3 regions of the Stenotrophomonas sp. YJH_SMC_135 genome follow, and region 3 is predicted to be linked to each of the others. Evidence: predicted binding sites of a transcription regulator. Region 3 holds the regulator's gene; each other region holds the start of a gene.

Region 1 (7,355 bases), on a different contig from region 3:
GGCGGCCTGCGCCTGATCGCCTTTGCGCGCACACCTGCCGCCGCACAGCCCGCAGGGGCCGACGCATGAGCGCACTCTGGCGCAGCCTGCGGCAGACCCTGATGGCAGTGCTCTGCGACCGCTACGCGATCGTGGTGATGGTCGGGGCGGTGATCCTGTACTCGTTCTTCTATCCAGCCGCCTACCGGCACCAGGTGGCCGGCAACCTGCCGGTGCTGGTGGTGGACGAAGACCACAGCGCGACCAGCCGCGAGCTGCTGCGCAAGCTCGACGCACTGCGCGTTGCGCGCGTGGTCGGTCAACCCGCGGACGTCGACAGCGCACGCCGGCAGCTGGAAGCCGGCCATGCCGAAGGGATCGTCGTGATCCCGGCCAATCTGGAGCGCGACATCCTGCGCGGCCACCCGGCCAAGCTGGTACTGCTTGGCAACGGTGCCTACCTGGGCCGCGCCAGCTGGGTGCTGGGCAGCGTGGCTGACGCGCTGGGTGCGTTCGGGCGTGATGCCGTGGTCGGCCAGGCCGCCTTCATGGGCGCACCGCAGGCACCGCCGGTCACGCTTGTGCAGCGCCCCCTGTACAACACGCAGGAAGGTTATGGCAGCGCCATCGTTCCCGGCGTGGCCGAACTGATCGTGCACCAGACGCTGCTGATGGGCATCGGCGTCCTGCTCGGCGGCCGCCGCCTCGCGCTCGGCCGGCGCCTGCGCTTCGACCTGCCGACCCTGGCCGGCATGGCACTGGGCTTCGGCCTGATCGGCCTGTTCGGTCTGTTCTGGTATGCCGGGTTCACTGCCTGGGTGCAGGACTATCCACGCGGAGGCAACCCGCTGGGCCAGCTGCTGGGTGGCACGCTGTTCATCGCGGCGACGGTGGCCTTCGGCCTGTTCGTCGGCAGCTTCTTCCGCACCCGCGAACGCGCCTTCCAGTACATCATCGCCACCTCGATCCCGCTGTTCTTCCTCGCCAACCTGTCGTGGCCCTCGGTGATGACGCCACAACCGCTGGTCTGGCTGGCGCAGCTGCTGCCGACCACCTCCGGCATCAACCTGATGGTGCGCCTGAACCAGATGGACGCCAGCCTGGCCGAAGTCAGCCACGAACTGATCACCCTCACCGTCCTGCTGCTGCTCTACGGCAGCCTCGCCACCTGGCGCCTCCTCGCAAAAAAGGGGACGGAGGGGATTAAGTCGTAAGCGGCCGGTTGGGGGATTACGACTTAATCCCCTCCGTCCCTTTTTCCTGCAATGAAGAACGCCGGCGCAAGGCCGGCGTTCGAGTACTGCGATGTGGAAGGGGAAAAACGGGGGCCGTCGGCGATCGATCAGCGATAGACGCGTTCGCAGCGGCGCTCGACCACGCGGTCGCCGTTCTTCTGCTGGCTGTTGCCCTGGATCTGGCGGCCCGCCGCACCACCGGCAACAGCACCGGCCACGGTAGCGAGCTTCTTGCCATTGCCGCCGCCCACCTGGTTGCCCAGCAGGCCGCCGATCACCGCGCCAGTGGCCGTACCGGCGATGCGGTTCGGATCGCGCGAGTTGCGCTGCACTTCCACGTTCTTGCAGACCACGCGGCTGCCATCGTTGAATCGGCGTCCTTCATCGCGCGGGCCATAGGTCTGCGCGCCGGCCACCGACGAAGCCGCCAGCAGGGTGCCCAGCACAAGCAATCGGGTCGAGGTCTTCATGGCCATCTCCTAGGTTCCGGTATGGCGCAAGTGTCCTCCCGCGGCTGGCAACCGGAAGTGAAATGCGCGTGTCCGCGGCCTCATCGGCCATCGCGCGTTCAGGAAGAAAATCCGCGCCCATCACGATCAGCCATCGTGATGGGCGCCGTCTCCCTGCCGGCATTGCCCTCTGCTAGAACTCTTCCCACCCCCCGGCATTGGCTGCCAGTGTCGGCTCGATGCGCGGCGACAGCGTTGCCGCCCTGCGCACCGGGGTGACCTTCGCGGCCACCGCAGCCAGGGCCGGACGCACGGCTGCAGCCGCCGTTACCGCGCCGGTGCGGAACACCGAAACCGCCTCGGCCAGCAGGTTCGCCTGCTCCTCCATGGAACGCGCCGCAGCACTGGCCTCTTCCACCAGTGCCGCATTCTGCTGCGTGGTCTCGTCCATCTGCACCACCGCCTGGTTCACCTGTTCGATGCCCGAACTCTGCTCCTGCGAGGCAGCAGAGATATCGGCCATGATGTCGGTCACGCGCTGCACGGAAGCAACGATCTCGCCCATCGTGGTGCCTGCCTGTCGGACCAGCGCCGATCCATCGGCGACCTTGCCAACCGAATCTTCGATCAGGCCCTTGATCTCCTTGGCCGCACCGGCCGAGCGCTGTGCCAGCGTGCGCACCTCACTGGCCACCACCGCAAAGCCCCTGCCCTGCTCGCCGGCACGCGCGGCTTCCACCGCCGCGTTCAACGCCAGGATGTTGGTCTGGAAGGCAATGCCATCGATGACCGAGATGATCTTGGCGATCTTCTTCGACGAGGCCTCGATGGCCGACATCGTGGTGACCACCTGGCCGACCACCTCGCCGCCCTGCGAGGCGACACCGTGCGCACCGATGGCGAGCTGGTTGGCCTGGCGGGCGTGCTCGGCGTTCTGCTTCACGGTGGAGGTCAGCTCCTCCATCGACGCCGCCGTCTCTTCCAGGTTCGCCGCCTGCTGCTCGGTGCGCCGCGACAGATCGGTGTTGCCCGAGGCGATTTCGCCTGCCGCCAGGTTGATGCTGGACGCACTGGCCTGGATGCGGCCGACGATCTGCTTGAGCTGATCGACGGTCGCATTGCAGTCATCGCGCATGCGGGCGAACACGCCGTGGAAGTCACCCTGCATGCGCACAGTGAGGTCACCGCGCGAGATCGCCTGCAGCAGGGTCGACACCTGCACCAGGTTCTCGTCGGTGGTCTGCATCAGGCGATTGAGCCCGGCCACCATGTCGCGGAAATCGTAGGCGAAGCGATCTTCATCGCCGCGCAGGCTGAAGTCGCCCGCCGCCGCGGCCGTCGCCAGCCGGCGGATCTCGCTGTTGATCGCCGACAGGCTGGTCTTGGTCTCGTCCATTGCCTGGGTGATCGCCGCCTTCTCGCCCGGCAGCGGATCCATGTCCACCGACAGGTCGCCACGGGCGTAATGCTTCATCACTTCGATCAGCCGGTTCTGTACCTGCACGTGTGAGCCGACCAGCGCGTTGGTCTCGTGCACCATGCGCCCGTAGTCACCAGGGAAGGCACTCTCGTCCATGCGATAGCTGAGGCTGCCCGCATCGTGCTGGCGCGCCAACTCGCCCTGCGCCGCCATCACCGACTGCAACTGCGCCTGCATGCGCTGCATCGACCTGAGCAGCTGCGTGACCTCATCGTTGCCGGAGGCGTCAATGCTGTTGTCCAGCCGCCCATTGGCGATGCCGTCGGCCAGCTTCACCGCGCCTTCCAGCGGGCGGGTCAGGCTGCGGGTGATGGCCCACGCGGCCAGCGAGCCCAGTACCAGGCTCAACACGCCGAACACGATCGACAGCGTGCCGGTCCAGGATTCGGTTGAACGGTATTCCTCGCGGCTGCGCTCGGTCAGTGTCTCCTGATGCCGCAGCAGGGTCGAGATCGCTTCGTTCCACGCGGTTGCCAGCCCCTGCTCGGCAAGCAGTTCCTTGGCCGCGCCGTCGAAATCCCCGGCCTTCATGCGCTCGTGAAGATGCCGGGTGGAGGCGTCGGTGGCCTTGCGTGCCGCGTCGATTTTCGCCACCAGGGTATCGCCGGTCGCGTCGCGCGGAATCCTGATGTACCTGGCCCAGATACCGTCGTAGGTCTGCGACAGCTCCTGCGCCTTCTGATAATCCCTGTCAAAATCCTCGCCGCGCTTGATCACCATCAGGCGGCGGTGCATCAACACCGCGTTGTTGGTATCCAGCATGTCGTTCAACAGCCGCATCTTCACCATGTTGACGTCCACCACTTTCTCGAACTGGGCGGACTTCAGGTGATTTCCGTACAGCGCCAGGCCAACGATGGCCACGATGAACAGCAGCAGCAATCCAAACCCGGCACCCAGCCGGGATCCCACTCGGAGGTTGCGTAAGGCGAGCATCTCAATTCCCTTGATCATGGCCGTACGATCGATGGCGGCGCAGCACAGGGAAACTTTATGGGTCGATATTATTGTATCGATCCAAATCTATGGAACTGTGCAGACAGGTGTGAAGGAAACACTTAATGGAGGTGGTTATTCCTGCCGGGCATATCAATGCACGAGCACATCAATCGCAGTCATCACGCAGCGCTTGCGAGTCGTGACCGCAGAAACCGTCACTTGATGGACGGAGGGGGAGGATGAAGCCCATCGATTCCGGCACCCTTCTGTCCAGAGGAACAACGCGCTGCTTCGCGACTACCGTCAGGGCTGCAATCTGGCATCTGCCATCGCAGGGCCCCGACCCTTGAGTATTTCAACCCTGATGAAGGGGTCCAGACCCCATTGCAATCGACTGCCACTGATCTCCCACTTATTGACCTTCAAGTCAATAAAACTGCAGTCATTGAGATTTTCGTCGCTCTGGAAGTGGGAGACGGGAAGGTCACCCCATGCTGCACTGACCCACGCGCTGCGCTGAGGCAATACGGTCGAGGAGTGCATGGAAACTGCGTACTTTCTACTCATGCCTGTCCACGGAAATTGACTCCCAGGACCGCGCGACGGAAATTTCCTCAAGATACCGCTCAAGGTCTCTGAACGGAGAGACCCCTATAGCAGCGAAGGAGAACCACACGGCATCGCACTCGTCGCAGACAAATATCTGAACGCCGCGCTCCTTTACTTGAGCTTTCAACACCTCACCCTGCTCACAACGGGGACAGATCAAACAACCCCCATCGCACCGGAGATGCAGATACAAACTTACTGACCATCCCAGAAACAATTTCCCAGACCTTTCTTGCCGATGATACAGGAGGAGAATCTATTTCCATCACCCAGCCAGTCATCATTGACAGTGGAAGTTGAACGCGCCCGAGGGGGTCCTGCTGCCGATGGCACCAATCAATGAAGAAGAAGACTTCGGGCGAACTCTCTACCAGCTGATGGCCCTGCTATTGGCGATGGGTCACGTCGTTTTCTTCCCTGCAAACCGGCGCGCGCCACGACGGGAGTGCCGAGCACTTTGACTCAGCAAAGTAGTTTGCCAAACCCCAGCATGGGTCCGCAAAGCATCCGGCGCTCAGCCATGTCCAACGCACAGGGAACAACGCTACAGTCGAGATATGTCGCTCATCCTGCAGATCGAAGGCTGTGCCATTCACGACATCCCCAGCCTGTACGCGGAGATCAACCGCGTGTTCATGCCCGGCGAGGACTGGCAGCTCGGGCCAAGCCTGGACGCCCTGGATGATCTGCTGCATGGCGTCCATGGCGCGTTGGCCGGCCATGAGCGGGCAACGGTGATCTGGAGTGATATCGAGCACAGCCGCGCCGCACTGGGACGAACTAGCACATGCCAGTGGCTGCAGTCCAAGCTGGAAGCCCCGGGCACCTTCAACACGCGGACCATTGCGCGCCAGCTGGACGCCCTGCAACGGGGCGAGGGCCCAACCTACTTCGAGATCGTGATGGATATCTTTGCCAGCCACCGGCAGATCACCCTGGTCCCGGCCTGACCCCGTTGCTGTGCGGTACCCGCCTGCCACCGGTAGCCGCAGCCCTGTGCCCCAGCAGTTACCATGGACGGCCCTGTACCCGCTCCGTTGCCGCTGCCCTCCGGCGCGAACGGACGCCCCGGATTCACGAGCCCCATGTCCAAAGAAAAGTCCGCCGAACACACCCCGCTGATGAAGCAGTTCTTCGCAGCCAAGTCCGAGTATCCGGACCTGCTGCTGTTCTTCCGCATGGGCGACTTCTACGAGCTGTTCTACGACGACGCGCGCAAGGCCGCGCGCCTGCTCGACATCACCCTGACCCAGCGTGGCAGCTCCGGCGGCGCGCCGATTCCGATGGCCGGCGTGCCGGTACATGCCTATGAAGGCTACCTGGCGAGGTTGGTGGCGCTGGGCGAGTCGGTGGCGATCTGCGAGCAGATCGGCGACCCGGCGCTGGCCAAGGGCCTGGTCGAACGCAAGGTGGTGCGCATCGTCACCCCCGGCACCGTCACCGACGAAGCGCTGCTGGATGAGCGCCGTGACACCCTGCTGATGGCGCTGTCGCGCACGAAGCAGGGCTACGGCCTGGCCTGGGCCGACCTGGCCGGTGGCCGCTTCCTGGTCAATGAAGTCGAGACCGACGACGCGCTGGAAGCCGAACTGGCCCGACTGGAACCGGCCGAGCTGCTGGTGCCCGACGAGGAGAACTGGCCCGACTTCCTGCGCCAGCGCACCGGCGTGCGCCGCCGTGCGCCGTGGCTGTTCGACGCGGACAGCGGCCGCCGCCAGCTGCTGAACTTCTTCAAGCTGCACGATCTGAGCGGCTTCGGTATCGATGACAAGCCACGTGCCACCGCCGCCGCCGGCGCCCTGCTCGGTTATGTCGAGGAAACCCAGAAGCAGCGCCTGCCGCACCTGACCTCGATCGCGATGGAAACCGCCGGCGAGGCGATCGCGATGAACGCCGCCACCCGCCGCCACCTGGAACTGGATACGCGCGTCGACGGCGATACCCGCAATACCCTGCTGGGCGTGCTCGACAGCACGGTGACGCCGATGGGCGGGCGCCTGCTGCGCCGGTGGCTGCACCGCCCGCTGCGCCTGCGCGAGGTACTGGTACAGCGCCACCATGCGGTGGAAACCCTGATCGATCGCGGCAGCGATGCCGACATCCGCGAACAGTTCCGCCGCCTCGGCGACCTGGAACGCATCCTGACCCGCGTCGCACTGCGTTCGGCGCGCCCGCGTGATTTCTCCACCCTGCGCGATGGCCTGGGCCTGCTGCCGGCGGTGCGCGAAGTGCTGGCGCCGCTGGATTCACCGCGCCTGCAGGCACTGCATGCCGCCTTGGGCGAGCACGACGCGTGCGCACAGCTGCTGGCCAGCGCCATCGCCGAAATGCCGCCACTGAAGCTGAGCGACGGCGGCGTGCTGGCCGATGGCTTCGATGAAGAGCTGGACGAGCTGCGCCGCCTGTCCACCCATGCCGACCAGTTCCTGGTTGACCTGGAACTGCGCGAGCGCGAGAGCAGCGGCATTCCCACCCTGAAGGTGGGCTACAACCGCGTGCACGGCTACTACATCGAAATCAGCAAGGGCCAGTCCGATCGCGCGCCGGTGCACTACACCCGCCGCCAGACGCTGACCAATGCCGAGCGTTACATCACCGAAGAACTGAAGGCATTCGAGGACAAGGTGCTGTCCGCGCGCGACCGTTCGCTGTCGCGCGAGAAGT
Region 2 (7,355 bases), on a different contig from region 3:
CAGGCCCTGGTAGATGCCAACCTTGGTTGGCATTGCCGGCCAGCGGCCGGCACGACCGGGTGGGGCGGCTGACCGACCTGCACCTGCGTGGCCAGGCTCTGGTAGATGCCAACCTTGGTTGGCATTGCCGGCCAGCGGCCGGCACGACCGGGCGGGGCGGCTGACCGGCCGGTGAAGCCGTCCGTCGGAAAGGTGGCAGCGGACCCCGGAAACCCGGATAATGCACAAAAGCCGGACGGGCCTCCCCGTTCGGCTTTTTCCGTGTCTGGGCCCTCCATCGCCGGCCGCTCCCCGTTTGGAGCCGCCCTCCAGGTGCTGGCCAGCCCCGCCACGGTTTACCCGTCCGCGGCCCCGATGGCCGCAACAAATCGAGGAGCCCGTCATGGGTCAGTCTGTCGTAGTGTTGGGTGCCCAGTGGGGCGATGAAGGCAAGGGCAAGATCGTCGATCTGCTCACTGAGGAAATCGGCGCTGTCGTGCGCTTCCAGGGCGGCCACAACGCCGGCCACACCCTGGTCATCAATGGCAAGAAGACCGTCCTGCACCTGATCCCGTCGGGCATCCTGCGTGACGACGCGCTGTGCCTGATCGGCAACGGCGTGGTGATCTCGCCGGCTGCGCTGCAGAAGGAAATCGCCGAGCTGGAAGCCTCCGGCGTGGAAGTGCGTTCGCGCCTGAAGATCTCCCCGGCCGCGCCGCTGATCATGCCGTACCACATCGCCCTGGACCAGGCGCGCGAGCGCGCAGCCGGTGGCAAGGCGATCGGCACCACCGGCCGCGGCATCGGCCCGGCCTACGAAGACAAGGTGGCGCGTCGCGGCATCCGTATCGCCGACCTGCATTACCCGAAGCAGCTGGAAGAACTGCTGCGCACCGCGCTGGATTACCACAACTTCGTGCTGACCAAGTATCTGAACACCGATGCGGTCGACTTCCAGAAGACCTTCGACGAAGCGCTGGCCTTCGGCGAATACGTGCAGCCGATGAAGTCCGACGTGGCCGGCATCCTGCACGACCTGCGCAAGCAGGGTAAGCGCGTGCTGTTCGAAGGTGCGCAGGGCGCGCTGCTGGACATCGACCACGGCACCTACCCGTACGTCACCAGCTCCAACACCACCGTCGGTGGTGCGCTGGCCGGTTCCGGCGTCGGCGCTGATTCGATCGACTACGTGCTGGGCATCGCCAAGGCCTACGCCACCCGCGTCGGCGGTGGCCCGTTCCCGACCGAGCTGGACGACGAAGTCGGCCAGGGCATTCGTGACCGCGGCGCCGAGTACGGTGCGTCGACCGGCCGCCCGCGTCGTTGTGGCTGGATGGACATCGTCGCGCTGAAGCGCGCCGTGGCCATCAACGGCATCAGCGGCCTGTGCATCACCAAGCTGGACGTGCTGGATGGCATGGAAAAGCTGAAGGTCTGCATCGCCTACGAATACAACGGCAAGCGCACCGAGTACGCGCCGCTGGACGCGCAGGGCTGGGAAGAATGCACCCCGGTGTATCTGGAGTTCCCGGGCTGGAGCGAGAACACCCACGGCATCACCCAGTGGGACGACCTGCCGCCGGCCGCACGCGCCTACCTGCGTTCGCTGGAAGAGCTGGCCGGCTGCCCGATCAGCATCGTCTCCACCGGCCCGGACCGCGACCACACCATGGTCCTGCAGGATCCGTTCGCCTGAGGTGGCGCCGGGCCATGCCCGGCGTTGGTGACAGGAAAAGCCCCGCGCACGCGGGGCTTTTTCGTTACTGTGTGGCCAGGCCAGCGGGGAAGCGACGCGATGACCAGGATGTCAGCGTGAAAGGCGGGACGGTAGTGCGGGTCACCCTGTGGGTGTCGTGGAGCCTGTGGTGCATGGCCGGCCTGGTACTTGTGTTGGGTGCAGCCGCCAATGCCCTGGCTTCGCGCACGCAGACGGTGCCGCTGGTGCTGCGCCCTGGCGCAACCGCCCAGATCACCGTCTACCGCCTCATCGATGACCAGCTTCGGCTGCGCCTGCGCTATGCCGCGGACGGTACAGAGGCTGACCCTGAAGTGCTGCTGCGCATCGAGACTCCCACCGAACATGGAGACTTCCGCGCAGGGGAGCGTTGGGGAGTGGCCGGGCAGGGCATCGACCGCGCGCTGGTATCGGTTGAGTCCAGCGGCCTCATGGCCTCCTACTTTGGTTACGGTCGCGGCGACGCATTGCCACGCGGCCGCTCATGGCTGCGGGTAACCGTGCTGGAGGTGGATCCGGCGCTGGCGGGACGCACTGCAGACATCGAGCTGCAGCCGCCGCTGGGTCTGCTGAAGCTGACCGACCTGGACTACCTCTGGCTGTGGCCGTTCTTTTTCTGGAAGATGGCGGCGCTGTTCCTGCTGATTCCGGGGGCTGCGTTGACTGTCTTCACTGTGGCGTTGCGGCGCCAGCAGCGCCGGGCATCGGTGCCGCCGACTTCAGCAAGGGATAGGGATTGATCGACTCTCCCTTCCACCACTGCTTCTCCGGCCCCAACACATGCACTTCGAAGTGCAGGTGCGGGGCCTCGGCGCTGGCATTGCCGGTGCTGCCGACGTAGCCGATCACATCCCCGCGCTTGATCGCCTGTTTCTCGGCCAGGCCATCGGCATAGCGCTGCAGGTGCGCGTAGTAGTAGCACCAGCGTCCGCTGGGCTCGAACTGGTAGATCGTCAGCCCGCCGCGTTCGCTGTCGAACAGTTTTTCCACCGTGCCATCAGCCACCGCGAGTACGGGAGTACCTGCATCGGCCAGGATGTCGACGGCATCGTGCACGCGGCCTTCGCTGCGTGCATCGGTGAAGGTATCGCGCAGCTGCGAGGCCAGGATGCCCTGCACCGGCAGCAGCAGGCCGGACGGTGCATCCGCAGCCTGCGCGGCCGGCGGCGCGGTGGTGGCGGGTGGGGCCGTTGCGCGTGGCGCTGGTTCGACCACCGGCGCGGCGGACACCGCCGATGGCGCTGCCGGCAGCGAGGCGGCTACCGGCTCACTCCCATCGCGACGCACCCACCAACCTGCCCCCAGTCCCAGCAGTACGCCCAATACGATCAGCTGCGAAAGACGCATGGGCTTACTCCTGCATCACCACGGGCACCGAAGTATCCACTGCGTCGGCCACACGCACCGCATCCCAGTTGGTCATGCGTACGCAGCCATGCGATTCGGTCTTGCCCACGTGGCTGGGTTCGGGTGTGCCATGCAGGCCGTAGTGCGGCTTGGACAGGTCGATCCAGACCCGGCCGACCGGATTGTTCGGGCCCGGTGGCAGCGTCGCCTTCTTTTCGCCCTTGCGCGCATCCCAGAACAACTTCGGGTTGTAGTGGAACGGCGGGTCGCGATACACGCCCAGGATCTTCCATTCGCCGATCGGCAACGGGTCGTGCTGGCTGCCCGACGACACCGGCACCTGCGCGATCAGCTTGCCCTGCGCATCCAGCAACTGCAGGGTGGAGTCGGATTTGTCGACCACGATCTTCGCCGCCTTCGGCAATGCCGCTGGTGCGATGTTGGGCACTTGGATGCGGCTGCCAGCCTTGGTCAGATCCACGCCGGGATTGAGCACCTTCAGCAACTCCGGCGAGGCGTGGAAGCGCTCGCCCAGGGCTTCTTCCACACTGCTGAAACCCAGCGATCTCAGTTTGGCCTGTGCGGTAGGTCCTTTCGGTATGGGCTGGAACGGGCCGGCGACATCCTCGGCAGTCAGCGTGTAGCTGGCCAGCGGCGTGATCGTATCGGCCTGTAGAGCCTTCCAGGTGGCGTCGTCCAGCTCACCCGTTACGGTCAGCCCATGCGCGGCCTGGAAGCCCGCCACCGCGCGTCGCTGGTTGCTGCCCACTTCGCCATCGATCTGGCCAGGCGAGAAATTCGCGCGATCCAGCAGCACCTGGGCGTGCAGGGCGGAGCGCGCTGCGGTGTCCGGGCCGGCCTTCTCGGCAATGGGGGCGGGCAGGTTGGGCGGCGGCACCTGCGCGAAGGCCGGCGACGCCAGCAGCGAGAGTGCGAGCAGGGTGGATCGGGACACAGATGAGGACATTGGGATCTCCAGCAGGTACGCCGCCACCTTGCCCGCAGACGGCGCCGAGCCGCCGTGAAAGGGATCTGATGCCCGCATGAGCAGGCATGTAATTGCGGCCGATTGCCAGCGGCAGGTGCCGCTGGGACGGGGACTCACCAAGGTGAACCGTGGCCGAAGCCACCGATGGAGGGCGATCAAGATTGCCTGCCGTGCCGCCGATAAGGGCGCATCCCCCCGTTTTGGATGTACCGATGAACTACTTGAGGAACGTCAGGGTTGCCTGGCGTCTTGGGCTGGGTTTTGGCCTGTTGCTGCTGCTGGTCGCCGCCGTGGTGGCCACCGGCGCCACTGCCAGTGTCGTGCAGAAGCGCGCGATGCAGCAGGTGGTCGACGTCAGCGTGGCCAAGGTGCGCCTGCTGTCGCAGATGCTCGATGCCAACAACCAGATGATGGTCGTGCGCCGCGAAATGCTGATCCGTCAGGGCGAAGACCGCGGCAGCGACGAGAAGCGCATCGCCGACCTGGTCAAGCGCTATGAGGCCAGCTGGACCGCCTACCAGGCGCTGCCCAGCGATGCCCAAGGCAAGACCATCGCGGAAACCATCGCGGCCAAGCGTGCCGTTGCGCGCCCGCTCAACAAGCAGACCAGCGAACTGATGGAGCAGGGCGATTATCCCGGCGCCGTGGCGCTGACCCTGGGCGCGGTGCAAGAAGCGGCCAACGGCTGGAACAAGGCGCTGTCCGATGGCGTGGACTTCGAGGAGAAGGAAAGCCGTGAAGCTGCCGCCGAAGCGATCCGCCTGGGCGAACGCAGCCTGCTGCAGCTGCTGGTGCTGGGCGGCGTCGCGCTGCTTGCCGGCATCGGCGCCTCGGTGATGATCGGCCGCAGCCTGACCGGCCCGCTGGCGCGCGCGGTGAACCTGGCCGAGCGGCTGTCCAAGGGCCAGCTGGACCAGGAGTTCCGCCTCGGTGGCCGGGATGAGCTGACCCAGCTGGGCGAGGCCATGGCCAGCGTGCGGCAGAGCGTGCAGGCGGCGATCGGCGCGCAGCTGCAGATGGCTGAGCAGCACGAAGCGGGTGCGATCCGCTATCGCATGGACGACAGTGCCTTCCCCGGTGATTTCGGCCGCATGGTGCAGGCCACCAACAGCCTGGTCGAATCGCACGTGCAGGTGGAGCTGCTGATGGCCGAAGTGATGCAGCGTTACGCGATCGGCGACCTCAGCCGTGACCTGCCGGACTACCCGGGCGAGAAGGGCACGCTGACCCGCACTCTGGCCGCGGTAAAGCAGAGCCTGATGGCGATCAACGCGCAGATCGATGAACTGGCCCGTGCGGCTCGCGCCGGCGACTTCAGCATGCGTGGCGATGCTGCTGCGTTCCAGTATCAGTTCAAGGCGATGGTCGAACACCTCAACGGCATGATGGCCAGTTCGCAGGCCAGCATTGCCGATGTTTCCGACGTGCTGCGCGCGATCTCGCACGGTGACCTGACCGCACGCATGGACGGTGAGTACGACGGCGTGTTCGCACGCATGCGCGACGACGCCAATACCACCACCGCGCAGCTGACGGGCATTGTGCGGGGCATCCAGGTGGCTGCCGACAGCATCAACAACGCGGCCCAGGAACTGGCCGCCGGCAACAACGACCTGTCGCGCCGCACGGAGCAGCAGGCGGCCAACCTGGAGGAAGCTGCCGCGTCGATGGAGGAGCTGACCTCCACCGTGCGCCAGAACGCCGAGCTGGCGCGTCAGGCCGACAGCGAAGCGCATGCCGCCGGTGCCGCCGTACGCGAGACCGAGCAGGCGATGGCGCAGATGGCCTCGGTGATGGGTGAGATCGATCAGTCCTCGGCACGCATCTCGGAAATCTCCACCGTTATCGACGGCATCGCGTTCCAGACCAACATCCTGGCACTGAACGCTGCGGTGGAAGCCGCGCGCGCGGGCGAGCAGGGCCGTGGTTTTGCCGTGGTCGCCAGCGAAGTACGCACGCTCGCGCAGCGCGCCGGCGTCGCGGCCAAGGAAATCAAGGAGCTGATCGAAGACGCCGCTGCCAAGGTGAAGAGTGGCCTGGCGGTGACCGTTGAATCGGAAGCAGCGATCGCACGCGTCGCCCAGGCCAGTTCGCGCACCACCCAGCTGATGAGCGACATCGCAGCGGCCAGCAAGGAACAGGCCGCCGGCATCGAGCAGGTCAACCAGGTGGTGGTGCAGATGGACCAGGTGACCCAGCAGAACGCGGCCCTGGTGGAAGAAGCCACCGCGGCGAGCCGCGCGTTGGAGGAGCAGGCACATGCGTTGACCACGTCGGTGGCGGTATTCAAGGTGGAAGGCGCGGCGGTATCTGCTGTGTCCCGTCGCGTAGCCTGAGCGGGCTGCCAGTGCAGCAACAGGAATACGGCCGCCTTGGGCGGCCGTATTTCCATCGCCCGCTCAGGCAGCAGGGAGGATCGCCCTCATTGCTCCAGGACGCTGCCGAGCATGGCCCCAAGCACATACAGGACGCCAAGCGTGGGAGGAATCACCAGAAGGTAGACGGTGATCCAGGTCATTCCGGAAAGCCAGCGTCCCACGCCGATGACGTTGAGTGCTGCGGTCTGCAGCATCACCGGCAGTTGCATGAGGATGTAGGCGCTCTTGGGGTCGCTGTTGGACCGGGCATCGAGCACCAGCCAGGTGGTCAGCGCGAGATAGAGCGCGCATAGGGCAATGCCGGTCCAGCTGAGCCAGCGTGGCTTGCGCATGCCGCCTTCCTCGTCTGTCCGGGGCCATCAGGGTAGCGCCGCGAGCAGCGGCGTGCACTTCCCTGGGTCGAGCCGATAAGCGAAGCTGCGGGGCAGCGAGCCGTGCGAAGGGAGCTGAGAGGTGAGCAATGTGATGAACGCCGTGGTGCTCCCGATCGTGATGCTGCCCGGGCTGGATGGCAGCGGCCTGCTGTCGACATGCTTCGTGGAAGCGATGCAGGACCAGGGGGTTACCGTGCAGGTGCTGCCGCTGCCCATGCACGGGCCACAGGACTACGTTACATTGGCGTCGATCCTGCGCGCGCAGCTTCCCATCTCTCCCTTTGTGCTGCTGGCTGAATCGTTTGCCGGGCCGCTGGCTATCGAACTGGCGGTGGCTTCACCGCCGGGATTGCGCGGATTGATACTGAGTACGACCTTCGCGCGGCGACCGGTGCCGCTGCCAGCGGCGAGCGCACGCTTGCTTGCCCCTGCATGGCCACCGCCGCCGCTGGCGTTGCTGGCCCGGCTTCTGCTGGGGCATTGGCGGACACGCATGAACCTTCGCGAGCTGCGACATGCGATCGCTGCGGTACCGACCGCGATCCTGCGGCAGC
Region 3 (7,355 bases):
CGCGACTGCACCACGTCCATGCCGACGCCGCGCCCGGAAATATCCGTGACCTGCTGCTTGGTCGAGAAGCCGGGCAGGAACACCAGGTGCAGGCACTCCTCGCTGCTCAGGCGGGCGGCGGCTTCCGGATCGATCAGGCCCTTCTCGCGTGCCTTCGCGCGCAGCTTTTCCGGATCGATGCCGGCGCCATCGTCCTGCACCTCGATGCTGACGTAGTCACCTTCCTGCTGCGCCGACAACCGCACATGGCCCATCCGCGGCTTGCCCTGCGCTTCGCGCAGGTCGGGCATTTCCACGCCATGGTCGATGGCGTTGCGGACCAAGTGCACCAGCGGGTCGGCCAGCGCTTCGACCAGGTTGCGGTCGAGCTCGGTCTCCGCGCCGATCAGCTCCAGGTCCACTTCCTTCTTCAGCGAGCGGGCGACGTCGCGGGCGACCTTGGGGAAGCGCGAGAATACCTTGCCCACCGGCTGCATGCGGGTGCGCATCACCGCCGACTGCAGGCGCGCGGTGGCGATGTCCAGGGTGGACACGGCGCGGTCCAGCTCCTCGTCGCGCAGGCGCGCACGCAGGGTCTTGAGCCGGTTGCGCGACAGCACCAGTTCGCCGATCAGGTTGACGATCGCATCCAGGCGCTTGGTGTCCACGCGCACGGTGTGTTCGGCTTCGGCCAGCGGCTTGGCGGCCGGCTTGGCCACCGGTGCCGGTGCGGCCGCCGGGCGCGGGGCGGCGATCGGTGCCGGCGCCACCGCAGCTGCGGGCCTGGCGCCGGGTGCGGCGCCGCCGTGCAGCTGGTCGAGCAGGGCTTCGAACTCATCTTCGCTGATCAGGCCGTCGTCGGCCTTCTTTGCCGGCGCCACCGCAGTCGGTGCGTTGCCACCGTGCAGCTGGTCGAGCAGCGCCTCGAACTCGTCGTCGGTGATCAGGTCGCCGGCACCGGCCGTCGGTGCGGCGGCAGCGGCGGCAGGCGCTGCTGCACCTCCATGCACGTCGAACTGGGCGATCAGGTCCGGCGGTGCATAGCCCGGCTCGGTGCCGGAAGACACGGCATCGAGCATCGACTGCAGGTAGTCCAGCGATTGCTGGGCGGCGTCGAAGTGATGGGCCTGCAGCACGGCCTGGCCGGCACGTGCAGCGCCCAGCGCTTCTTCAGCGGCGTGGCACAGCTCGACCATGGCGGTGACACCGAGGAAACCCGCGCCGCCCTTGAGCGTGTGGTAGCCCCGGAACACCGCGTTGAGCTGTTCGGTGTCCTGCGGTGCCTGCTCCAGCGACACCAGCTGTTCGCCGAGGCGATCCAGGATTTCCTGTGCCTCGATGATGAAATCGGCAGTGATGTCGTCGGATACCGCGCTCATGCTTACAGCCCCAGATCCGACAACAGGTCGTCGGCGTCGTTCTGCGAGACCGCGTGGCGGTCCAGTCCCTTCAGTGCCGGCCCGGCCAGTTCCGGGTCGGTGCGATGCTGTTCCGGCGGCAGGCCGAGCGCGCCGAAGCCTTCATGCACGCGGCGGACGATGCCGACCACGCGACGGATGATCTGCCCGGTCAGGTCCTGGTAGCTCTGGGTCAGTGCGATCTCGGTCAGGTTGTGGCGGATGCGCTCCAGCTGCGCGTCCTGGCCTGGCTGCAGGCCTTCGGCGCGCAGCTGCTCGGTCAGACTGCGGCATTCCTCGGCCAGGTCCAGGGTGCGGTGGGTGGCCTGTTCGGTCATCGCCACCACGTGGTCCAGGCGTGCGCACGCATCGTCCAGTTCGCCGGCCTCGCTGGGCACGGTCGGCAGTTCGCCCAGGGCCTGCCCCAGCTCGCGGGCCAGCCGCGAGAGGCCACTCATCATCGGCTGCGTGCGCAGCGCGACCAGTCCGTCGATGCGTTGCCGCCAGGCGGCTTCGTCACCGGACTCCAGGGCATCCAGGGCTTCCTGCAGGCGCAGGGCGAGGGCGTTCTTGTCGACCGTGGTATCCATCAGGCGCTGGCCGCCAGGCGTTCGAAGATCTTGCCCAGCTTCTCTTCCAGCGTCTGCGCGGTGAACGGCTTGATGATGTAGCCGTTCACGCCGTTCTGGGCCGCTTCGATGATCTGCTCGCGCTTGGCTTCGGCGGTGACCATCAGCACGGGCAGGGTCTTCAGCTTGGCGTCGGCACGGATCGCCTTGAGCAGTTCGATGCCGGTCATCACCGGCATGTTCCAGTCGGTGACGACGAAATCGAAGGGCTGGCTCTGCAGCAGCGACAGCGCGGCATGCCCGTCCTCGGCTTCGGCGGTGTTGGTGAAGCCCAGATCGCCCAGCAGGTTCTTGACGATTCGACGCATGGTCGAGAAGTCGTCGACGATGAGGATGCGCATGTTCTTGTTCAAAGCAGAGTTCCTTTGTTGTTCATTCCGGGCGGCCGGGGGCAGTCGCCTCGGGGATGTTCATTCTTCCAGGCCGGCGTCGACGGCCTCGAAAATCTTCAGGCGGCCGCGCAGGCGCAGCACGGCCTGGCCATGGATCTGGCAGACCCGCGACTCGCTCACGCCGAGCACCGCGCCGATCTCCTTCAGGTTCAGCTCCTGCTCGTAGTACAGCGAGAGCACCAGCTGTTCGCGCTCGGGCAGGTGGCCGATGGCCTTGCCCAGCTCGCGACCGAACTCGCCGCGCTCCAGCACCTGCTGCGGGGTCGGGCCGCCCTGGGCGACGGTATCCAGTTCGCCCTGGTCTTCGATGCGCGACTCCAGGCTCAGCACCTGGCCACGTGCGGCGTCTTCCATCAGCCTCAGGTACTCGGGCAGCGGCATCTCCATCGCGGCGGCCACTTCGGTGGCGCTGGCGGCACGGCCCGTGCTCTGTTCCAGGCGGCGGATGGTGGCGGCGGCGTCGCGTGCACGGCGGTGCACCGAGCGCGGCACCCAATCGCCACGGCGGATCTCGTCGATCATCGAGCCGCGGATGCGGATCGAGGCATAGGTCTCGAACGAGGCGCCCTGGTCGGCGTCGTAGCTGCGCGAGGCTTCGATCAGGCCCATCATGCCGGCCTGGATCAGATCATCGACTTCGACGCTGGCCGGCAGGCGCGCGGCCAGGTGGTGGGCGATGCGTCGCACCAGGTCCGAATGCTGGGCGATGACCTCGTTGGCCGCCGAGCGCTGGACTTCCCTGTACTGGTGGGCTGCGCCTTTCATGCGGCCACCCCACGCTGCTTGAGGATGCGTTCGAGGAAGAACTCGACGCCACCGCGCGGTTCGGTCGGTGCCTGCCAGCGCGCGGTGCGGCGTGCGATCTCGGTGATCGCCAGCGCCGACGGGCTGGACGGATAGGCCTTCACCACCGGCTGCTGGCGCTGCACCGACAGGCGCAGCCAGTCATCCTGCGGCACGCAGCCCAGGTAGTTCAGCGAGACATCGGCGAGGAACTTCTCGCAGACGCGGGTCAGCTTCTCGTACAGCACGCGGCCCTCGTTCGGGTCGCGCACCATGTTGGCCACCACCTGGACGCGGTCCACGCCGCGCTCGCGCGACAGCACCTTGATCAGTGCGTAGGCGTCGGTGATCGAGGCCGGTTCGTCACAGACCACCACCACGGTGTCCTGCGCGGCCTGGCAGAAGGTCAGCACGCCGTCGGTGATGCCGGCGGCGGTATCGACCACCATGATGTCCAGCTCGCGTTCCAGTTCGGAGAACACGTTGACCAGGCCGACATGCTCGGCCGGGGCAAGCTCGGCCATGTGCCGGCGGCCGGAAGCGGCCGGGACCACCAGCACGCCGTTCGGGCCTTCGACGATGACGTCGTCCAGCGAGCAGCGGCCGGCCACCAGGTCGGCCAGCGTAAAGGTGGGGTTCAAGCCCAGGATCACGTCGATGTTGGCCAGGCCGAGGTCGGCGTCCAGCAGCAGCGTGCGCTTGCCCATGCCGGCCAGCGCCACCGCCAGGTTGGCGGACACATTCGTCTTGCCCACGCCGCCCTTGCCGCCGGTCACGGCGATGGTGCGCACAGGGCCGAGCGGCTCGCTGCGGGTGGCCGACAGCGGGAAGGTCTTGGTCAGCTTGGCGTACTCACGCGACGGCATGGTTCAACTCCGGGTTGCAGGGCATATCGGCCGCTCGGCGCAAATCTTCAAGGCGAAGTACAAGATTGGCTGCACTGGCCCGGTGCAGGTCCTCCGGGACGTCCTGGCCATCGGTCACCCAGGTGATCGGCAGGACGTGGTCCACGGCCACCGACAGGGCGTTGCCGAAGCGGCCGGTCTCGTCCAGCTTGCTCAGCACCAGGCCCTGCAGGTTGGCCGCACCGAAGCGGCGCACCACCTCGTCCATGTCGCCGAAGCTGGTGTTGGCCGGCAGCACCAGCAGGGTGCGCACCTGGCGCGCGGCGCGCAGCCACTGCAGCTGGGCGGCCAGGGCACGGTCGCGCGGGCCCAGGCCGGCGGTATCGATCAGCACCAGCTTGTAGTCTTTCAAGCGTTCCAGCAGCTGGTCCAGGTCGGTGCCGCTGTTGGCCTCGTGCACGGCGATGCCGAGCTGGCGGCCGTAGCCATACAGCTGTTCACGGGCGCCGATGCGGGTGGTGTCGGTGGTGACCAGGGCGACGTCACGCGGGGCGTGCTTCTCGGCGAAGCGCGAGGCCAGCTTGGCGATGGTGGTGGTCTTGCCGGCGCCGGTCGGGCCGACCAGCGCGATCACGCCGCCTTCCTCCAGCGGGTCGACCGGGGCGATCGGCAGCTTGCGCGAGATCAGCCCCAGCATCAGGCCGCGGCCACGATGGGCTTCGGTCTCCAGCGGGATCTGCATGGCCACGTCGCGGGCCAGCCCGGCGTCGAAACCGTACTCGTCCATCAGGTCCAGCGCGGTGGCGCGCACCGGGCTGCCACGCAGGCGCTCGTCGGTGAAGCGGTTCATCTCGCGCTCGATCACCTGGCGCATGCCGGCCACTTCCTGGCGCAGCTGGCGGATCTCGGCGTCGTCCTGGGCAACCACGGTCAGCGTCGGTGCCGGGGCCAGCATGGGGGCCGGGCTGGCCTCGATAGCGGCTTCGACCGCTGCCGGTTCGCTGGCGGCGATCCCGGGCTGCGCGTCGATCACGGCAGCGGTCGGCAGCGGCGGCGGCAGCACGGCCGGGGCCACGCTTTGGTGATGCGCCTCGTGCGGCGGGTCGATCTGGAAGCGCGCGCGGTTGGCCGGCACGGTGGCGGCCGGTGCGACGATGGCCTCGGCGAACGGCGCGAAGGTCTGGTCCGGCGGTGCCGGTTCGTTGACGGCGGCGCGGGCCAGGGTGGCGGCGAAGCCGGTGCTGCCCCGGGTCGGCACGATCTCGTCGGCGCTGTCCAGGGTGCGGCCGGTGGCACCGACGGCGGCGCGGGCGAGGGCGGCCACTGCCGAGGTGGTGGCCGCGACCGGTTCCGGCGCCGGGGTGCTGCTGCGGCGGCGGGTGACGGCGGCGATCACCGCGTCGGCGGCGGTGCGCGGCTTGGGTGCCGGCGGCGGTGCGACGTCACGGCGCGAGGCTTCCAATGCACGCTGCACGGCGCTCTCGTCGTAGTTGGCGGCGGCGACGATCTCGATGCCTTCCTCGATCCGGCGGTTGGACAGGATCACGGCGTCAGGACCATGTTCCTTGCGCACCAGGTTCATGGCCGAGCGCATGTCGGCGGCGACGAATCGTTTGATTTTCATGCTGTGGTCACGGGGCGAAGACGGCGGGGTGGCGGTCGGAGAACTCGGGTGGTCGGTGGTCTGCACGGTGCGGGTTCCCCTTGGTATCTGTCTGTTGCGTTGGTTCGAAAGTGGTGTCTGTTTTCTGGCGCATCGCAGGGCGGCGTCAGCTGATCGTTCCGACCAGCTTCAGGCGCTTGTCCTCCGGCACCTCGCTGTAGGCCAGGACCGACAGCGACGGAACGCTGTGGCGGACCAGGCGGGCCAGCGCGGCGCGCACCGGGCCAGGTACCAGCACGACCGCGGGCTCGTTGCGGGCTTCCTGCTTGCTGACACATTCGGCCAGGCTCTGGTGCAGTCGCTCAGCGAGTCCGGGTTCCAGCGCGGCGCCGTTGCCCTGCGTGGACTCCTGCAAGACACGTTCCAATTGCGGGTTGAGGGTGAACACCGGCAGCTCCGCCGACATTCCGGCGATCTCCTGCACGATGAAGCGGCCCAGTGCGGTGCGAACAGCGGCGGTCAGCACGGCCGGGTCCTGGCTGCTGGGCGCATGTTCGACCAGTGCCTCGGCGATCTTGCGCAGCTGGCGGATCGGGATGCGCTCGACCAGCAGGTTCTGCAGCACGCGCACCACCGCCGACAGCGGCAACGCCTTCGGCGTCAGATCTTCGACGAGCTTGGGCGCGCTCTTGGCCAGGTTGGCCAGTAGGTGCTGCACTTCTTCGTGGCCGAGCAGTTCCGGCGCGTGCTCACGGATCAGGTGCGACAGATGGGTGGCGACCACGGTGGCCGGATCGACCACGGTGTAGCCCAGCGTTTCGGCCTGGGCGCGCTGGTGCGGCTGGATCCAGGTGGCGTCCAGGCCGAACGCGGGGTCCTTGCCGGCGATGCCTTCCAGCGCGCCGAGGGCGCTGCCCGGGTCCAGCGCCAGCTCGCGGTCGGGGTGGATCTCGGCGGTGGCCACCGGCACGCCGTGCACCAGCACGCGGTAGCCGTTGGCCGGCAGTTCCAGGTTGTCGCGGATGTGCACCGACGGGATCAGGAAGCCGACATCCTGGGTCAGCTTGCGGCGCACGCCCTTGATGCGCGCCATCAGTTCGCCGCCCTGGTTGCTGTCCACCAGCGGGATCAGCCGGTAGCCGACCTCCAGGCCCAGCGGATCGACCGGGCGCAGTTCGTCCCAGCTCAGTTCGGCAGTCGGTGCCGGTGCGGCCGGGCGGCCGAGTGCGTTGAGTGCGGCGGCATCGGTGCCACCGCCTGCCGCATCGGCAGCCGGCGCCTTGCCCTTGCGGTACAGCTTCCAGGCGATGAAGCCGAGGATCGCGGCCAGCGTCAGGAAAGCGACGTTGGGCATGCCCGGCACCAGGCCGACCACGCCGATGATGCCGGCGGTGATCGCCAGCGCACGGTACTGGCCGAACACCTGGCCGGTCATGGCCTGGGCCATGTCCTGCGAGCGCGAGGCGCGGGTAACCAGCATGGCCACGGCGCTGGAGACCAGCAGGGCCGGCAGCTGCGCTACCAGGCCGTCACCGATCGACAGCAGGGTGTAGGTGGCGGCGGCTTCGCCGAACGGCATGCCATGCTGCAGCACGCCCACGGCCAGGCCGCCGAGCATGTTGATGAACAGGATCAGGATGCCGGCAATGGCATCGCCGCGGATGAACTTGCTGGCGCCGTCCATCGCACCGTAGAAGTCGGCTTCCTCACGCACTTCCTCGCGGCGC

Evidence for each region. Region 3 encodes FliA, which starts transcription of late flagellar genes. Its sites were predicted from a motif close to TAAAGTTTNNCNNNCNNNGGCCGATAA; they were not measured.
Region 1: the regulator FliA is predicted to act here: its motif matches at 4,111-4,137, upstream of AC5P98_RS02350 (methyl-accepting chemotaxis protein).
Region 2: the regulator FliA is predicted to act here: its motif matches at 4,206-4,232, upstream of AC5P98_RS14700 (methyl-accepting chemotaxis protein).

The regions. Positions count from the first base shown of each region.
Region 1 covers NZ_JCAFVN010000001.1:459,474-466,828, reverse strand. Annotated here, with positions in the region: gene AC5P98_RS02365 (ABC transporter permease) at 1-69, shown strand, start outside; gene AC5P98_RS02360 (ABC transporter permease) at 66-1,193, shown strand; gene AC5P98_RS02355 (glycine zipper 2TM domain-containing protein) at 1,322-1,690, opposite strand; gene AC5P98_RS02350 (methyl-accepting chemotaxis protein) at 1,857-4,079, opposite strand; gene AC5P98_RS02345 (barstar family protein) at 5,249-5,641, shown strand; gene mutS (DNA mismatch repair protein MutS) at 5,777-7,355, shown strand, end outside.
Region 2 covers NZ_JCAFVN010000003.1:796,881-804,235, reverse strand. Annotated here, with positions in the region: gene AC5P98_RS14720 (adenylosuccinate synthase) at 383-1,675, shown strand; gene AC5P98_RS14715 (hypothetical protein) at 1,792-2,454, shown strand; gene AC5P98_RS14710 (M23 family metallopeptidase) at 2,384-3,061, opposite strand; gene AC5P98_RS14705 (L,D-transpeptidase family protein) at 3,066-4,028, opposite strand; gene AC5P98_RS14700 (methyl-accepting chemotaxis protein) at 4,262-6,385, shown strand; gene AC5P98_RS14695 (hypothetical protein) at 6,472-6,759, opposite strand; gene AC5P98_RS14690 (alpha/beta fold hydrolase) at 6,893-7,355, shown strand, end outside.
Region 3 covers NZ_JCAFVN010000012.1:9,129-16,483, forward strand. Annotated here, with positions in the region: gene AC5P98_RS21470 (chemotaxis protein CheA) at 1-1,358, opposite strand, end outside; gene AC5P98_RS21475 (protein phosphatase CheZ) at 1,361-1,966, opposite strand; gene cheY (chemotaxis response regulator CheY) at 1,966-2,358, opposite strand; gene AC5P98_RS21485 (RNA polymerase sigma factor FliA) at 2,416-3,162, opposite strand; gene AC5P98_RS21490 (MinD/ParA family ATP-binding protein) at 3,159-4,046, opposite strand; gene flhF (flagellar biosynthesis GTPase FlhF) at 4,033-5,649, opposite strand; gene flhA (flagellar biosynthesis protein FlhA) at 5,795-7,355, opposite strand, start outside.